4 regions of the Nocardiopsis lambiniae genome follow, and region 4 is predicted to be linked to each of the others. Evidence: riboswitches for the same ligand, from Rfam matches in the RefSeq annotation. Region 4 holds a riboswitch; each other region holds the start of a gene.

Evidence for each region. Region 4 has a riboswitch for cobalamin ahead of RM479_RS01680 (CoA-acylating methylmalonate-semialdehyde dehydrogenase). Riboswitches for the same ligand answer to the same signal wherever they lie in the genome.
Region 1: it holds a riboswitch for cobalamin, as region 4 does, so the genes downstream of both, RM479_RS13420 (VWA domain-containing protein) here and RM479_RS01680 (CoA-acylating methylmalonate-semialdehyde dehydrogenase) in region 4, are expected to answer to the same signal.
Region 2: it holds a riboswitch for cobalamin, as region 4 does, so the genes downstream of both, metE (5-methyltetrahydropteroyltriglutamate--homocysteine S-methyltransferase) here and RM479_RS01680 (CoA-acylating methylmalonate-semialdehyde dehydrogenase) in region 4, are expected to answer to the same signal.
Region 3: it holds a riboswitch for cobalamin, as region 4 does, so the genes downstream of both, RM479_RS13465 (ABC transporter substrate-binding protein) here and RM479_RS01680 (CoA-acylating methylmalonate-semialdehyde dehydrogenase) in region 4, are expected to answer to the same signal.

Annotation. Positions count from the first base shown of each region.
Region 1 is NZ_JAVREP010000007.1:272,729-276,514, forward strand. It holds gene RM479_RS13410 (cobalt-precorrin-4/precorrin-4 C(11)-methyltransferase) at 1-477, shown strand, start outside; gene cbiE (precorrin-6y C5,15-methyltransferase (decarboxylating) subunit CbiE) at 517-1,749, opposite strand; cobalamin riboswitch at 1,769-1,939, shown strand; gene RM479_RS13420 (VWA domain-containing protein) at 1,965-3,786, shown strand, end outside.
Region 2 is NZ_JAVREP010000001.1:618,091-621,876, forward strand. It holds gene metE (5-methyltetrahydropteroyltriglutamate--homocysteine S-methyltransferase) at 1-1,791, opposite strand, end outside; cobalamin riboswitch at 1,947-2,127, opposite strand; gene RM479_RS02785 (polysaccharide deacetylase family protein) at 2,380-3,786, shown strand, end outside.
Region 3 is NZ_JAVREP010000007.1:288,599-292,384, reverse strand. It holds gene RM479_RS13475 (TetR/AcrR family transcriptional regulator) at 6-629, shown strand; gene RM479_RS13470 (ferritin-like domain-containing protein) at 800-1,285, shown strand; cobalamin riboswitch at 1,712-1,924, shown strand; gene RM479_RS13465 (ABC transporter substrate-binding protein) at 1,983-3,011, shown strand; gene RM479_RS13460 (FecCD family ABC transporter permease) at 3,008-3,786, shown strand, end outside.
Region 4 is NZ_JAVREP010000001.1:372,975-376,760, reverse strand. It holds gene RM479_RS01685 (acyl-CoA dehydrogenase family protein) at 1-895, opposite strand, end outside; gene RM479_RS01680 (CoA-acylating methylmalonate-semialdehyde dehydrogenase) at 901-2,400, opposite strand; cobalamin riboswitch at 2,607-2,791, opposite strand; gene RM479_RS01675 (MFS transporter) at 2,996-3,786, shown strand, end outside.

The sequences.
Region 1 (3,786 bases), on a different contig from region 4:
GAGCAGACCCGTAGGCTCGACGCCCACGGGGTCCCCTGGGACGTCACCCCCGGCGTGCCGGCCTACGCCGCGGCCTCGGCCCTGGTGGGCCGGGAGCTGACCGTGCCGCTGGTCGCGCAGTCGGTGGTGCTCACCCGGACCCGGGCGCGCTCGACCGCGATGCCCTCGACGGAGTCCCTGGCGGCGTTCGCCGCGACCCGGGCCACCCTGGTGCTGCACCTGGCGATCATCCGGGTCCGGGCGCTCATGGAGGAGATCGCGCCCGAGTACGGCGGGGACTGCCCCGTCGTCGTGGTCCACCGGGCCAGCCAGCCGGGTGAGGTGGTCCTGCGCGGGACGGTGGCCGACATCGCCGACCGGGTGGAGGAGGCCGGGTTCCGGCAGGCCGCGGTCATCCTGGTGGGGCGGGCCCTGGACCCGCGGGGCGGCGGTGACTCCTACCTCTACGACCCGGCCCGCCCCCGGCCCGGCGGTTAGCCGCCCGGGGATCGGGGCCGGGCACCGCACGGCGTCGGGTCACGGGCCCCAGGCCCACTGGGTGACCGTGCGCGCGGGCGTCCACCCGGTGAACCCGCCGATCGGCGCGGCCGTCTCGACGGAGATCCGGGTCAACTCCCCGCCGTGGTCCCGGTGCGCCTCGGCCAACAGCCGCTCGGTCTCCAGGGTCACCCCGTGCACCACCAGGCGGCCCCCCGGGCGCAGCGCCCCCAGACAGGCCTCCAGTACCCCGGGTCGCGTGGCGCCGCCGCCGACGAACACCGCGTCGGGTCCGGGCAGCCCCGACAGCGCCTCCGGGGCACGCCCGGTGACCACGCGCAGCCCCGGCACCCCGAGCCCGCCCGCGTTGCGTCCGATCCGCGCGGCCCGCTCGGGGTCGGCCTCCACCGCCGTCGCCGTGCACGTGGGGTGCGCCCGCATCCACTCGATCCCCACCGACCCCGCACCGGCGCCCACGTCCCACAGGTGCAGACCCGGGGCGGGCGCCAGCCGGGCCAGCGCGGAGGCGCGCAGGTCCCGCTTGGTGAGCTGTCCGTCGTGTTCGTACGCGTCGTCGGGCAGCCCGGCCGTCAGGCCGTGGCCGGGCGGGCCGACGAACTCCAGGGCGAGGACGTGCAGCGCGGGCACGGACCCGGGATCCACCCGGGACCATCCGTCGGCCGTGCCCTCCAGGCGCGACTCGGCGTCCGAGCCCAGGTCCCCGAGCACGGTCATGCGGCTGCCCCCGTACCCGGCGCCGCTCAGCAGGGCGGCCGTGAGCGCGGGGGTGCCCGCGTCGGAGGAGAGCACCAGCAGGCGCCGGCCGGGGGACGGCCACCGCAGCAGCAGGCGGGGGTCGCGTCCGACGAGGGTCACCACCGCGCACCGTTCCGCGGGCCAGCCCATCCGTGCCCGGGCCAGCGCCACCGAGGAGAGGGCGGGTTCCACCCGCACCGCGTCCGCGCCCAGCAGGTCGATGAGCGTGGTGGCCACACCCGACACCAGCGGGTCGCCCGAGGCCAGGGCCACCACGGACCCGCCGTCGCAGGAGGCGAGCAGCGGCGGCAGCCCCTCCCGCAGGGGTGAGGGCCAGACCTCGCGGCGCTGCCCCGCCCGCTCCGGAAGCATCGCCAGGTGCCTGCGCCCGCCCAGCACCACACCCGCGTCCAGCACCGTCCGGCGCAGGCGCTCGGGGAGTCCCGGCCAGCCGTCGGCGCCGACGCCGACGACCGTGACTCGGGGTTCGGGGACGGGGCGGGTGTCGATGCTCATGGGGTGGACGCTATCGTCGAACTCTGGTGCGAGGTGCTCCGGCCTCCCCACCATCGGAAACGGTGGGAAGGGCGACCGGGGAGAATCTGGGAAGCCGGTGAGATTCCGGCACAGGCCCGCTGCGGTGAACCGAGCCTCCTTACAGGAGGACCCGGCAAGTCCGAAGACCGGCCCCGCACCCGTCAGACCCATGGCGAAACGAGCGGGAGCCTCACATGCCATTGCGGCCATCGCACTATCCCTTCTCCGCGATCGTCGGCTGCGACACCGAGCCGATGGACGACCTCGGGCTCGCACTGGTCCTGGCCAGTGTCTCCCCGGAGATCGGCGGCGTCCTGGTACGGGGGGAGAAGGGCACCGCCAAGTCCACCGCGGTGCGGGCCCTGGCCTCCCTCCTGCCGCCCGTCGAGGTCCATCGGGGCGACCGCTTCTCCGTCGACCCGGCCGACCCCGCGCAGGAGTCGCCGGACGGCCCCTTCCCGCCCGGCACGGCAGTGGAGAGCCGCCCGGTACGCCTGGTCGAACTCCCCGTGGGCGCCACCGAGGACCGCGTCCTGGGCTCCCTGCACCTGGAGCAGGCGCTCACGCACGGCCAGGTCGCCTACGAACCCGGTCTGCTGGCGCGGAGCCACCGCGGCCTCCTCTACGTGGACGAGGTCAACCTGCTCCACGACCACCTGGTCGACCTCCTCCTCGACGCCGCCGCGACCGGCCGGGTGACCGTGGAACGCGACGGGTTCTCCGTGGAGCACGCCGCGCGGTTCCTGCTCATCGGCACGATGAACCCCGAGGAGGGTGAGTTGCGCCCGCAGCTCCTGGACCGGTTCGGGCTCACCGTCGAGGTCTCCGCGCCCTCCGACCCCGCCGCCCGCGTCGAGGTGGTCCGCAGACGCATGGCCTACGACTCCGACGCGGCGGCCTTCACGCAGCGCTACGGGCCGGCCGAGAAGGCCCTCGCCGAGCGCATCGCGGCGGCCAGGGACACCGTCCGGCGCGTCCGACTGTCCCACGCCGCCCTGCTGAAGATCGCCCAGGTGTGCGCGGCGTTCGAGGTCGACGGCCTGCGCGCCGACATCGTGACCGCCCGCACGGCCCTCGCGCACGCCGCCTGGGAGGGCCGGACCTCGGTCACCCGGGCCGACATCCGCCGCGCGGCCCTGCTGGCGCTGCCGCACCGGCGCCGTCGCAACCCCTTCGACGCGCCGGGCATCGACGAGGAACTCCTCGACCGCGTCCTGGGAGACGAGGAGCCGCCGCCGGACGACCCCGAACCGCCGGGCGGCTCCGACGACCCCGTCGACTCCGGTGACCCCGCCCCCGGTGAGGACGGCGCCCCCGACACCGACGGGCCGGAAGAGGACCCCTCCCAGGCCCCGAACACCGGTCACGACGAACCGGAAACGTCCCCCGCGCCGCCCCGGGGGCCGGAGGACTCCCGGGAACCGGAAGCCGCCCAAGAGCCGGAGGAGTCCCGGGAGGTCGAGGCCGACGGCACGGCGCCCCGGCCCGCGGCGGGCACCACGGTCCGGGCGAGCACCCCCTATCGCCCCCGGGCGTTCACCGTGCGGGGCACCGGGGCCGGCGCCGACGGCCGACGCAGCCGCGCCATCGGCACCCGGGGCCGCAGGATCGGTGCCGAGCCGCCCGGCCGGGGTCCCGGAGGCTCGCTCCACCTGGGGGAGACCGTCAAGGCGGCGGCCTCCCGCCCCCACACCGGCGGTCGGGTCGGCCTGCTTCCCCGCGACCTGCGCGTCGCGGTGCGCGAGGGCCAGGAGAGCAACCTGGTGCTGTTCTGCGTCGACGCGTCCGGCTCCATGGCGGCGCGCAAGCGCATGGGCGAGGTCAAGACCGCCATCCTGTCCCTGCTCCTGGACGCCTACCGGCGCCGCGACAAGGTCGGCCTCGTGACCTTCCGGGGAACGAGGGCCGAACTGGTGCTGCCGCCGACCCGTTCGGTCGACACCGCCGCCGCCCGCCTGGACGCACTGCCCGCCGGCGGGCGGACCCCGCTCGCCGAGGGCCTGCTGGAGGCCGCCC
Region 2 (3,786 bases), 250 kb from region 4:
GTGGCGGATGCCCGCACGCTCCAGGTCGGCGACCTCGTCGCGCAGGGCCAGCGCCACCTGGCGGGCGGTCTCCCCCAGCGGCTGGTCGGTGCGCACGAACGACCAGGCGAGCATGGTGACCGGACCGGTCAGCATGCCCTTGACCGGCTTGGCGGTGCGCGACTGGGCGTAGGTGATCCACTCGACCGTCATCGGCGCGGGACGCGAGACGTCACCGAACAGGATCGGCGGTCGCACGCAGCGGGAACCGTAGGACTGGACCCACCCGTGGTCGGTGGTGGCGTACCCTTCGAGCCGCTCGGCGAAGTACTGGACCATATCGTTGCGCTCGGGCTCGCCGTGGACCAGCACGTCCAGGCCGATGTCCTCCTGGAGCGCGATGACCCGGTCGATCTCCGAACGCAGGATCGCCTTGTACTCCTCCTCCGCCAGCTCGCCCCGACGGTGCGCGGCACGGGCCCGGCGCAGCTCGCCGGTCTGCGGGAACGAGCCGATGGTGGTCGTGGTCAGGGGCAGGTCGGTGGGGGCGCCGCGGTCCTCCGGACGCTCGTAGGCGTCCGGGCCCAGGGCCTCCAGACGGGCGCGCACCCGCGCGTCCACGAAGGCCGCGCCGGGGGCGGTGGCGTCGATGTCGTACTCGCCCTCACCGCCCTCCGACAGCACCCGGCCCAGCAGGGCGACCTCACGGGTCTTCTGCTCGGCGAAGGCCAGCGCCGCGCGCAGCTCGGGGGCCTGGGAGGTCTCGGCCTCCAGGTCGATGGGCACGTGCAGCAGCGAGCAGGAGGTGCTCACGGTGAGCTCGTCGGTGAGGGCGAGCAGGGTGCCCAGGGTGGCGACGGCGGACGGGATGTCGGCGCGCCACACGTTGCGGCCCTCGATCACCCCGGCGACCAGACGGGTGGAGCCCAGCCCGGAGACGGCGGTCAGATCGGCGATGCCCTCGTCGTCGGTGACGAAGTCCAGGCCGACGGCCTCCACCGGGGACTCCTTCAGGACGCGCAGGGCGTCGGCGCCGATGGAACCGAAGTAGGTGGAGACCAGGATCCGCGGACGGTCGTCCAGCCCGCCCAGACGCGTGTAGGCGCGCTCCAGTTCGCCCAGCGCCGCGCGGCCCTCGTCGGTGGCCAGGATCGGCTCGTCGAGCTGTACCTCCTCGGCGCCGGCGGCCCGCAGGTCGGCCAGCACGGAGGCGTAGGCGTCCACGAGGTCGTCGAGCAGCGCGATGGGCGACCAGCCCTCCGGCGCGTCGTCGGCGGCCTTGGACAGCAGCAGGAAGGTGAGCGGGCCGACCAGCACCGGGCGGGTGCGGTGACCGGCGTCGAGCGCCTCGCGGAACTCGACGACGGGCTTGTCACCGACCGGACGGGGCCGGACGTCGGGGGACAGCTCGGGCACCAGGTAGTGGTAGTTGGTGTCGAACCACTTGGTCATCTCCAGGGGCGGGGCGCCCTGGACGCCGCGGGCCGCCGCGAAGTAGCGGCGGAGCCGCCCGTCCGCGTCCCCGGCCTCGGTGGGGTCCTCGAACCGGGCGGGGAGGAGACCGAAGAGGACGGCGGTGTCCAGCACCTGGTCGTAGTAGGAGAACGTGTTGGAGGGGATGTCGTCGATCCCGGCGGCACGCAGCCGGGCGTAGACGTCGAGGCGCAGGTCGGAGGCGACCTTCTCCAGCTCGGCCGCGGTGGTGGCGCCCTTCCAGTAGGACTCCTCGGCGCGCTTGAGCTCGCGGTCGGGTCCGATGCGCGGGTAGCCGTGCACCGTGGATCGCACGGCGGGCCCGGGGTTGGTGGTCATGAAGCTTCTCTCCCTCGTCGAAAGCCGGGTACCGGCCGCGAGGGTCGACGAGGAGGCACCCCGGTCGGGGGCGTACGACGGACGCCCCCGGGTGCCGCCCTCGGCCCTCCCTCGGGGCGCGGGACCACCGACGGCGCGATGCGCCGTCGGGCGGAGGCAGGTCTTCGGACTCACGGGCGCGACCGGTGGTGACACCGATCTCCTAATGTCCGCCGCTTCCCGGTCTCCGACTCCTCCGGTCGGATCACCAGTGCTTCATGGCGGGGGTCGTTCCCGTACACCGCTGCGGGGCAGTCCCGGATTCGCACCGGGTTCCCTCTTTCGACGCGCGCCGCCCGCCCCGGATCGCCCCGGACGCGGAGATGACGCGCGTACCTTCCACGCCTGCAAGTATAGGGAGACCCCCTCGCCCCTGACCCCCGGCGTGCCCCCTTGTGCCCCCGCCGCCCCCGGAGAGCGAACCCCCCGCCCGTGGCCGGCGTCACACCCGATGAAGACGTCGCGTGAGGGTGCCCCGCCCACCCCGCGCACGTTCGTCTGCGAGATGAACGCGGAGAACCCCTGGTGAACGAGTTGTCCCGACCCACCATGACCCCCGATCACCCCTTGATCACCGTGGTCGTCGCCCTGGTGGTGCTGGCGGGCATGGTGTTGTTGTCGGTGCGACCACCGGGAGCCCTGGGGGCGGGACCGGCGGGCGGCGTCGCGCACGGCATCGCCGATGCCGTGGAACAGCGGATCCCGGCCGCCGGCGAGCCCGACGGACTGACCGTGGTGGACGCCGCCGAACTGAAGGGCCTCGACGAGGCGGAGTTGGAGTACGAGGGGGTGAGCGCCTCGGTGACCTACCCGGTCCTGCCCAACGCCGAGCCGCTCTCCGACTTCCTGCGGGAACGGCTGGGCGCCGAGGTGGCGGCCTTCGACGCGGCCAACCCCGGGGCGGAGTCGTACGAGGCGGAGTGGAACGTCACGGCGGCGGCCGACGGACTGGTCGGTGTGCGCATGACGAGTGTGGAGACCGACTCCGAGGGCGCCAAGGAGTGCCACGCCACCTACTGGTACGACATCGTCGGCGGCCGGACCCGGGGATCGCAGTCGCTGCTGGCCGGCCAGAAGGAACTGGCCGCCCTCAACACCCTGGTCCGCGACCGGGTGGGCGACGCCGCGGAGACGGGTGCCGTCCTGCCGGTGGCCTCCCTGTACGACTCCGTGGGGTTCAACCCCGACGGTGACCTCGTCGTGGAGTTCGACGCCGGTCAGGTCGCGGCCGTCGACGCCGGGCCCGTGACCGCCGTGGTGGAGCGCGCGGACGCCGAGCCGCTGCTGTCGGAGTTCGGGCTGCGGGCCCTGCGCGCGGCCACCACCGGTGTCGAGGGGTTCGCCATCACCGCCGCCCCGGAGGAGATCCCCGAGGCCGGCGAGGAGGTGGTCCCCGGGATCATCTCCCCCGTGGACGCCTCCGTGGACTGCGCTTCCACCGAGGTGAAGTGCGTCGCCCTGACCTACGACGACGGCCCCGGCGGGCGCACTCCCGAATTGTTGGACATGCTCGCCGAGCACGACGCCAAGGCGACCTTCTTCGTCACCGGCCTCCCGGTGATGGAGAACCCGCGCACGGTGCGGCGCGCCTACGCCGAGGGGCACGAGATCGCCAACCACACCCTCAGCCACCCGGACCTGGCGGGGTTGGGCGCCGACGGGGTGCGGTCGAACCTGAACACCGTGCAGGCCCTGGTGTACCGGGAGACCGGCTACACCATGGACCTCATGCGTCCCCCGTACGGCTCCACCAACGGCAACGTCGCCTCGGTGACGGGGGACATGGGCCTGGCCCAGATCATGTGGAGCATCGACACCAACGACTGGAAGGACCGCGACGCCTCGGTGGTCGCCGGCCGGGCGATCTCGGGGGCCTCCGACGGGGCGATCATCCTCATGCACGACATCCACGACACCACCATCGACGCCTCGCGGGAGATCATCCGGGAGCTGGAC
Region 3 (3,786 bases), on a different contig from region 4:
GCGGCATGGCGAGGACGAAGGATCCGGCGATCCGCACACTGCTCATCGAACGGGCCGCGCACATGCTCCGCACGCGCGAGCCGATCACCCTGCGCTCGCTGGTGGCCGGCACCGGCATGTCGACGATGGCCGTCTACACCCACTTCGGCGGCATGGACGGCCTCTGGAAGGCCCTGCGCCAGGAGGGCTTCACCCGCCTGGCCGCCCGGTACGACTCCATGGCCGGGTCCGAGGACCCGGTCAGGGACCTGACCGCCCTCGTCGCCGCCTACCTCGACAACGCCTTGGACCACCCCGACCTGTACCAGGTCATGTTCGACGCGAGCGTCGACCTCGAAGACCTCGAAGCCGCCGACTCCACCCTGGACCGTCTGGTCGACACGGCCCGACGGGCAGGAGAGGCCGGCCGCTTCCATCGCGACACCCGACCGCGCCGACTGGCCGTGCAGAGCTGGATCATCGCCCACGGCCTGGTCTCCCTGGTCACCGGCGGCCCGTTGTCGATCCGCACGCTCGACAACGGTCCCCCCATGCTGACCGCGCTCTACATCGGCGCGGGCGACGACCCGGACCGGTGCCGCGCCTCGGTCGAGGCCGGCTGGCGGGTATCGGACAGGGTCGGGGTGTGACCCCCGCCGCCGGGGAGGCGTGCGGCCCGGCCCGGCGCAGGGACCGCGGTGATCAGGGGCGGCGTGAGGCGGTGGACCACCCCCTCCGGAGCCGTCGTTTACCCCTCGCGACCGCGGGTAGTCGTGGCTCTCGACCGATGAACGGGAACCGATACGGGGAGAAAAAGAACATGACGAGCCGCGAGCGACTGATCGACTGGCTCAACGACGCGTACGCCATGGAGCGGTCGCTGGAGAAGACCCTCGAACGGCACCTCAAGGACGCCGAGGGGGAGCCCGACGTGCACGCGCGGATCCGGCTCCACATCGAGGAGACGCGCCGTCAGGCCGAAACGGTCGAGTCCTGTGTGGAGTCCCTCGGCGGCAAGGTCTCCTCCACGAAGACCGTGTTTGCGGAGATGATGGGGGCCGTGCAGGGCATGGTCAACAAGCCCGCCAAGGACACCCTGGTCAAGAACGCCCTGGCCGACTACGCGGCCGAGCACTTCGAGATCGCGTGCTACAAGGCGCTCATCGCCGCCGCCCGACAGCTCGGCGAGGAGGGGATCGCGACCAGGCTGTCCGTCATCCTCCAGGAGGAGGAGGACATGGCGCGCTTCCTGGAGGAGAAGCTCCCCCACGCCGTCCGTGAGGCCCTCGTGGACGCCGACACGTAGGACCGGCGCACGGGGTCGTGCGTGCGGCGCCCGGGGGCGTGCCGACGACCCACCCCGTGACCGTGACCGTGACCGCGCGGCGTGCGCGGCCCGGCCTCCTCCGCGGCGCCCCGAGCGCCGGCTCCCCGCTTCCGGTCCCCACCACCGGATCCCGCCGGGATCGGAGGACGCCGGGGTCGATACAGGAGTTCCGACCCACCACCTCGGTGACACCGAGGCGGTGGGTCGCCGCACGGGCCGCACGGGCCCTCGCCTCGGTGCCTGCCCTCTACCGGTTCACGCGGGCCTGGTGGACGTCGGAGCCACCGAGGACGGGCCGGGCGACCGTACGTCCGCTCTCCACCCTCCCGCCCCGCCGGGGACGCGTGCCGGTGGCGCGCGCCCCCGGCGATGGCCGGGCCGCCCCCGACCACCCCCGGAGGACCTTGCTATTCTTCCCGGGCCAGTCGTAACCACCCAGGTGGTCAGGGAATCCGGTGCGAATCCGGAGCTGACGCGCAGCGGTGAGGGGGACGGGCGGGGCATCACGCCACTGGGGCGGGACCGTGTCGGCCGGGAACGGCGGCGCGCACCGGCCCGGGAAGGCGTCCCGTCCGGATGAACCCGAGTCCGAAGACCTGCTGGCCCCGTGCGCCGACCCCGCACGGGTGACCCATGCCAGGCTCCGCGTTCGAGCCCCGACATGCAAGGCGCCCCCATGTACCGCCCCATGCCCCTCGCGGGCCCCCTCCTGCTCGCCCCCGCCCTGGTGCTCACCGCCTGCTCGCCGACCGCGGACGACGGCGACACCGACGGATCCGGCTCCGCCTCGATCATCGACAACTGCGGATACGAGGTCGTCGTCGGCGAACCCCCGCAGAGGGTCGTCTCCCTCAACCAGGGCACCACCGAGATCCTGCTCTCCCTGGGCCTGGAGGACCGGATCGTCGGCACCGCCACGTGGACCGACCCGATCATGGAGGGTCTGGAGGAGGCCAACGAGGGCATCCCGCGCCTGGCGGAGAACAACCCGTCCTTCGAGCGGGTCCTGGAGGCCGAGCCCGACTTCGTCACCGCCTCCTTCGTGTCCACCCTCGGCACCGGCGGCGTCGCCACCCGGGAGCAGTTCGGGGAACTCGGCGTGGGCACGTACGTGTCGCCGTCCGACTGCTCCGCGGGCAAGGACAACGACAGCGGCGGCGACGGTTCGCGCAGCGAACCGCTGACCCTGGACGTCGTCTACGGGGAGATCAGGGATCTGGCGCTGGTCTTCGGTGTGGAGGAACGCGGTGAGGAGCTCGTCGCCGAACTCCGGGGCCGGGTGGAGGCCGCCACCGAGGACCTGGACGCCTCCGAGGTCTCCCTCATGTACTGGTTCGCCAACTCCGAGGCCCCCTACCTGGCCGGGTGCTGCGGGGCCCCCGGCGCCATCACCCGCGAGGTCGGGGCGCGGAACGCCTTCGACGACACCCACGACGAGTGGCCGCAGATCAACTGGGAGACCGTCGCCGACCGCGACCCGGACGTCATCGTGCTGGGCGACCTGACCCGGGAGTCGCAGACCGCCGAGACCGCCGCCGCCAAGATCGGTTTCCTGGAGGACGGGGCCGCCACCCGCGACCTCACCGCGGTGCGCGAGGAACGCTACATCCTGCTGAGCGGCCAGGCCATGAACCCGTCGATCCGCACGGTCGAGGGTGTGGAGAAGGTCGCCGCCGGACTTCGGGAACTCGGGTTCGCGCGGTGAGGGGCGCGCGCCTCGCGCTGCTCACCTGCGGAGGCCTGGCCGCCCTGCTCGCATCGATCGCGGTCGCGGTGACCATCGGCCCCGCCGACATCACCACGTCCGAGGTCCGGCTCTCGGTGCTCGCCCGGCTCGGGTACGGCGAGAGCCCCCTGTCGACGCTGCGCGAGGGCATCGTGTGGAACCTCCGCATGCCCCGGGCCCTGCTGGCGGCGGTGTGCGGGGCCGGGCTGGCCCTGTGCGGCGCGGTCATGCAGTCACTGCTGCGCAACCCCCTGGCGGACCCCTTCGTGCTGGGTGTGTCCTCGGGCGCCTCCACCGGGGCGGTCGTCGTGATCGTCCTGGGCTGGGGCGCCGGGGTGGTGTCTCTGTCGGCGGGGGCCTTCGTCGGCGCGCTGCTGTCCTTCGGGATGGTGGTGCTGCTGTCCCACACCCTGGGCGCGACCATGGACCGGGTGGTCCTGTCCGGCGTCGCGGCCATGCAGCTCTTCTCCGCCCTGACCTCGTTCGTCGTGCTGACCTCGGCGGACGCCGAGACCACGCGCGGTGTGCTGTTCTGGCTGCTGGGCTCGCTCTCCGGCGCAGGGTGGACCGACGTGGCCCTGTGCTCCCTGGTGCTGGCCGTCGTGCTGGCGGTGTGCGCGGCCAACACGGGCACCCTGGACGCCTTCGCGTTCGGGGAGGAGGCCGCGGCCCACCTGGGCGTGCGGGTGGCACGGGCGCGCCTGATCCTGCTGACCGCCACGGCCCTGCTGACCGCCGCGCTGGTCAGCGCCGC
Region 4 (3,786 bases):
CCCGCCACACCAGGGAGCGGGCGGCCTCCAGCTCGGTGGCCATCTCGGCCAACCGGAACCGCAGGGCCTGGGCGTTGATGAGCGGCCCGCCGAACGCCCGCCGGTCGGCCAGGTAGGCGGTGGCGGCCTCCAACGCGGCGGTGGCACCGCCCAGGGAGCAGGCCGCGATGCCCAACCGGCCGCCGTTGAGTCCGTTCATGGCGATCCGGAAGCCGTCGCCCTCCGCGCCGAGGAGTCGGTCGGCGGGCGAGCGCACCCCGTCGAGGACGACCTGTCGGGTGGGCTGGGCGTTCCAGCCCATCTTGGCCTCGTTGCCGCCGAAGGACAGACCGGGGTCGTCGCGGTCCACGATGAACGCCGACACCCCCGAGGGGCCGGGACCCCCGGTACGGGCCATGACGATGTAGAGGCCGGACACCCCGGCGCCGGAGATGAACTGCTTGGTGCCGGTGAGCACGTGGCCCCCGCCGTCGGGTACCGCCCGGGTGCTCAGGGCTGCCGCGTCGGAGCCCGCGCCCGGTTCGGTCAGGCAGTAGCTGCCCAGCACGTCCATGGAGCACAGGCCCGGCAGCAGGCGTGCGCGCTGGGCGGCGTCGCCGTAGCGGTCGATCATCCAGGCGACCATGTTGTGAATGGACAGGTAGGCGGCCACGGACGGGCAGCCGGTGGCCAGCGCCTCGAAGACGAGGACGCCGTCGAGCCTGCTCAGGCCCGACCCGCCCGCGTCCTCGCGGACGTAGACCCCGCCCATGCCCATGTCGGCGGCCTTGCGCAGCACGTCCACGGGGAAGTGCTTGGCCTGGTCCCACTCGACGGCGTACGGGGCCAGGTGCTCGCGGGCGAAGTCGCGGGCCGCCTCCGCCAGGGCCGTCTGGTCCTCGGTGAGCGTCGTCACGGCCGTCACCGCATCACGGGGATGGTGAAGGACGCGCCTTCGCGGATCCCCGAGGGCCAGCGCGAGGTGACGGTCTTCGTGCGGGTGTGGAACCGGATGGAGTCGGGTCCGTGCTGGTTGAGGTCGCCGAACGCGGACCGCTTCCAGCCGCCGAAGGTGTGGTAGGCGACCGGTACCGGGATGGGCACGTTGACGCCGACCATGCCGGTGTCCACTCGGTGCGAGAAGTCGCGGGCGGTGTCGCCGTCGCGGGTGAAGATCGCGACGCCGTTGCCGTACTCATGACCGTTGACCAGTGCCAGCGCCTCCTCGTAGTCGGCGGCGCGCACCACCGACAGCACCGGACCGAAGATCTCCTCACGGTGGATCCGCATGTCCGGGGTGACCCGGTCGAACAGGGTGGCCCCGACGAAGTAGCCGTCCTCGAACCCGGGAACGGTGTGACCGCGACCGTCCACGACCAGCTCGGCGCCCTCCTCGACACCGAGGTCGACGTAGCCGATGACCCGGTCGCGGGCGTCCGCGCTCACCAGGGGGCCGAAGTCGGCCCGCGGGTCGTGCGAGGGGCCCACCCGGAGGTCGGCGATGCGCTCCTTGAGCCGGGAGACCAGGGCGTCGGCGGTCTCCTCGCCGACGGGGACCGCCACCGATACCGCCATGCAGCGTTCGCCGGCCGAACCGTACCCGGCGCCGATCAGGGCGTCCACCGCCTGGTCGAGGTCGGCGTCGGGCATGACGACCATGTGGTTCTTGGCGCCGCCGAAGCACTGGGCGCGCTTGCCGTGCGCGGTGGCGGTGGAGTACACGTACTCGGCGATCGGGGTGGAGCCCACGAATCCGACCGCGGCCACGCGCGGGTCGGTGAGCAGGGTGTCCACCGTCTCCTTGCCGCCGTTGACGACGTTGAGGACGCCCGGCGGCAGCCCCGCCTCGGCGAACAGCTCGGCCAGGCGCAGCGGTACGGACGGGTCGCGTTCGGAGGGCTTGAGGATGAAGGCGTTACCGCAGGCCAGCGAGGGGGCCGCCTGCCAGAGCGGGATCATCGCCGGAAAGTTGAAGGGGGTGATGCCCGCGACGACGCCCAACGGCTGCCGGAGCGAGTGGACGTCGATGCCGGTTCCGGCGTCATCGCTGAACTCGCCCTTGATCAGGTGCGGGATGCCCGCCGCGAACTCGACCACCTCCAGACCGCGCTGGAGGTCACCGTGGGCGTCGGGGACGGTCTTGCCGTGTTCGGCCGACAGCAGGCGGGCGAGCCCGTCCCGCTCGGACTCGACCAGTTGGAGGAACCGGAGGAGGACCCGGGCGCGGCGCTGCGGGTTCCAGGAACCCCACTCGACCTGGGCGGCGACCGCGTCGGCGATGACCGACTCCGTCTCGGCCCGGTCTGCCAGGGGGACCCGGGCCTGGACCTTCCCGGTGTTGGGGTCGAAGACGTCCCCGAAGGTCGTCGAACGACCGGGGGAACGTTCCCCGTGAACGAAGTGCGTCAGGACACGGACCATGGGACACCGGCTCTCTTGTGGAGGTCATGGAGGCGAGGCATGGGAGGAGGCATGCGGAACGGGGGCCGTGTGCGGTGGTACGGCCGACCGCCACCCCGAAGGTGGTGGGGTGGTGGGTTCAGTGATGCCGTCGCGTCGCCCGCCATGGGCGGGTCGTCCGGGCGCGGTGCGTCGTCATGCGTGTTCGCTCCATCCTCGTGGACCGCACGTACTCGAAAACCGCGGCCGGTATCCTGACTCCCGGTTCTGCGCGCCTCCCCCGCCTTCCCGGTTCGCACCAGTGGCGTCGTGAGGGATCGCTCCCCGGTCACAGTGGCGGGACCGTGCCGGATTCTCACCGGCTTCCCTGACACCGCGGCCTTGCGCCCCCACCATATAGTTGGACGTCCAAGTAAATCCAGGGTCGTGCCGTCGGAATTTCCGAGCCCCGCGGCGCGGGCGCAGGGCGTCCCCCCGGGAGCGGTCCGGAAGGTCGTCGAACCGGGACGGCACCGGTCACGGGGTGTTCGAGGACTTAGGGTGTCCGCGAGGCCCGGTGTCCACCCCCAGGAGACGCCCTCCGCGCCGGCGCCGGAAAGGTCCGGTGATCCGGCCCGTGCCCTCCACCCCCCGACCCGCACGCGCCGACCGCGCGCTCGGAGGACGCTTCTGGGCGTTCTGGTCGGCCGCGCTGGCCGCCAACCTGAGCGACGGCGTCGCCATGATCGCGATGCCGTGGCTGGCGTCCTCACTGACCCCCGACCCCGTGCTCGTCGCCGCGGTGGCCACCGCCGGTCGGTTGCCGTGGCTGCTGCTGGCCCTGCCCGTCGGAGTCCTCATCGACCGGCTACCCCGGATCCCGGTGATGGTCGGCGCCGGTACCGTCCGTCTGGCGCTGTGGGCGGCCCTGGCCGCCGTGGTGTTCTCCGGCTGGGCGTCGGTACCGCTGCTGACGCTGTTCGCTTTCTGCTTCGGCGTCCTGGAGGTCTGCTACGACACCGCCTCGGAGACGGTCGTCGCGTCGTTGGTCCCCCGGGAGCGGCTGGAGCGCGCCAACGGCCATCTGCGCACCGGGGCCCTCGTCGTCCAGGAGTTCGGCGGTCGGCCCGTGGGCGGCCTGCTCATCTCCATCGGCCTGTTCGCGCCGTTCGTGCTCAACGTCGCCGCGCTGCTCATATCGGTCCTGGCCCTGGCCCGGGTACGCGTGGCGGACCCGAACGGGGAGACCCCGGCCCGCGAACGACGAGGGTTGCGAGGCGTCGGCACCGACCTCACCGAAGGGGTAGGGGCCATCCTGGAGCAGCCGCTGCTGCGACTGGTCGCGGGCATCGCCCTGTTCGTCAACGGGTGCTACGCCACCGCCCTGTCCACACAGGTGCTGTTCGTTCGGGACGTGCTCGGTCTGGG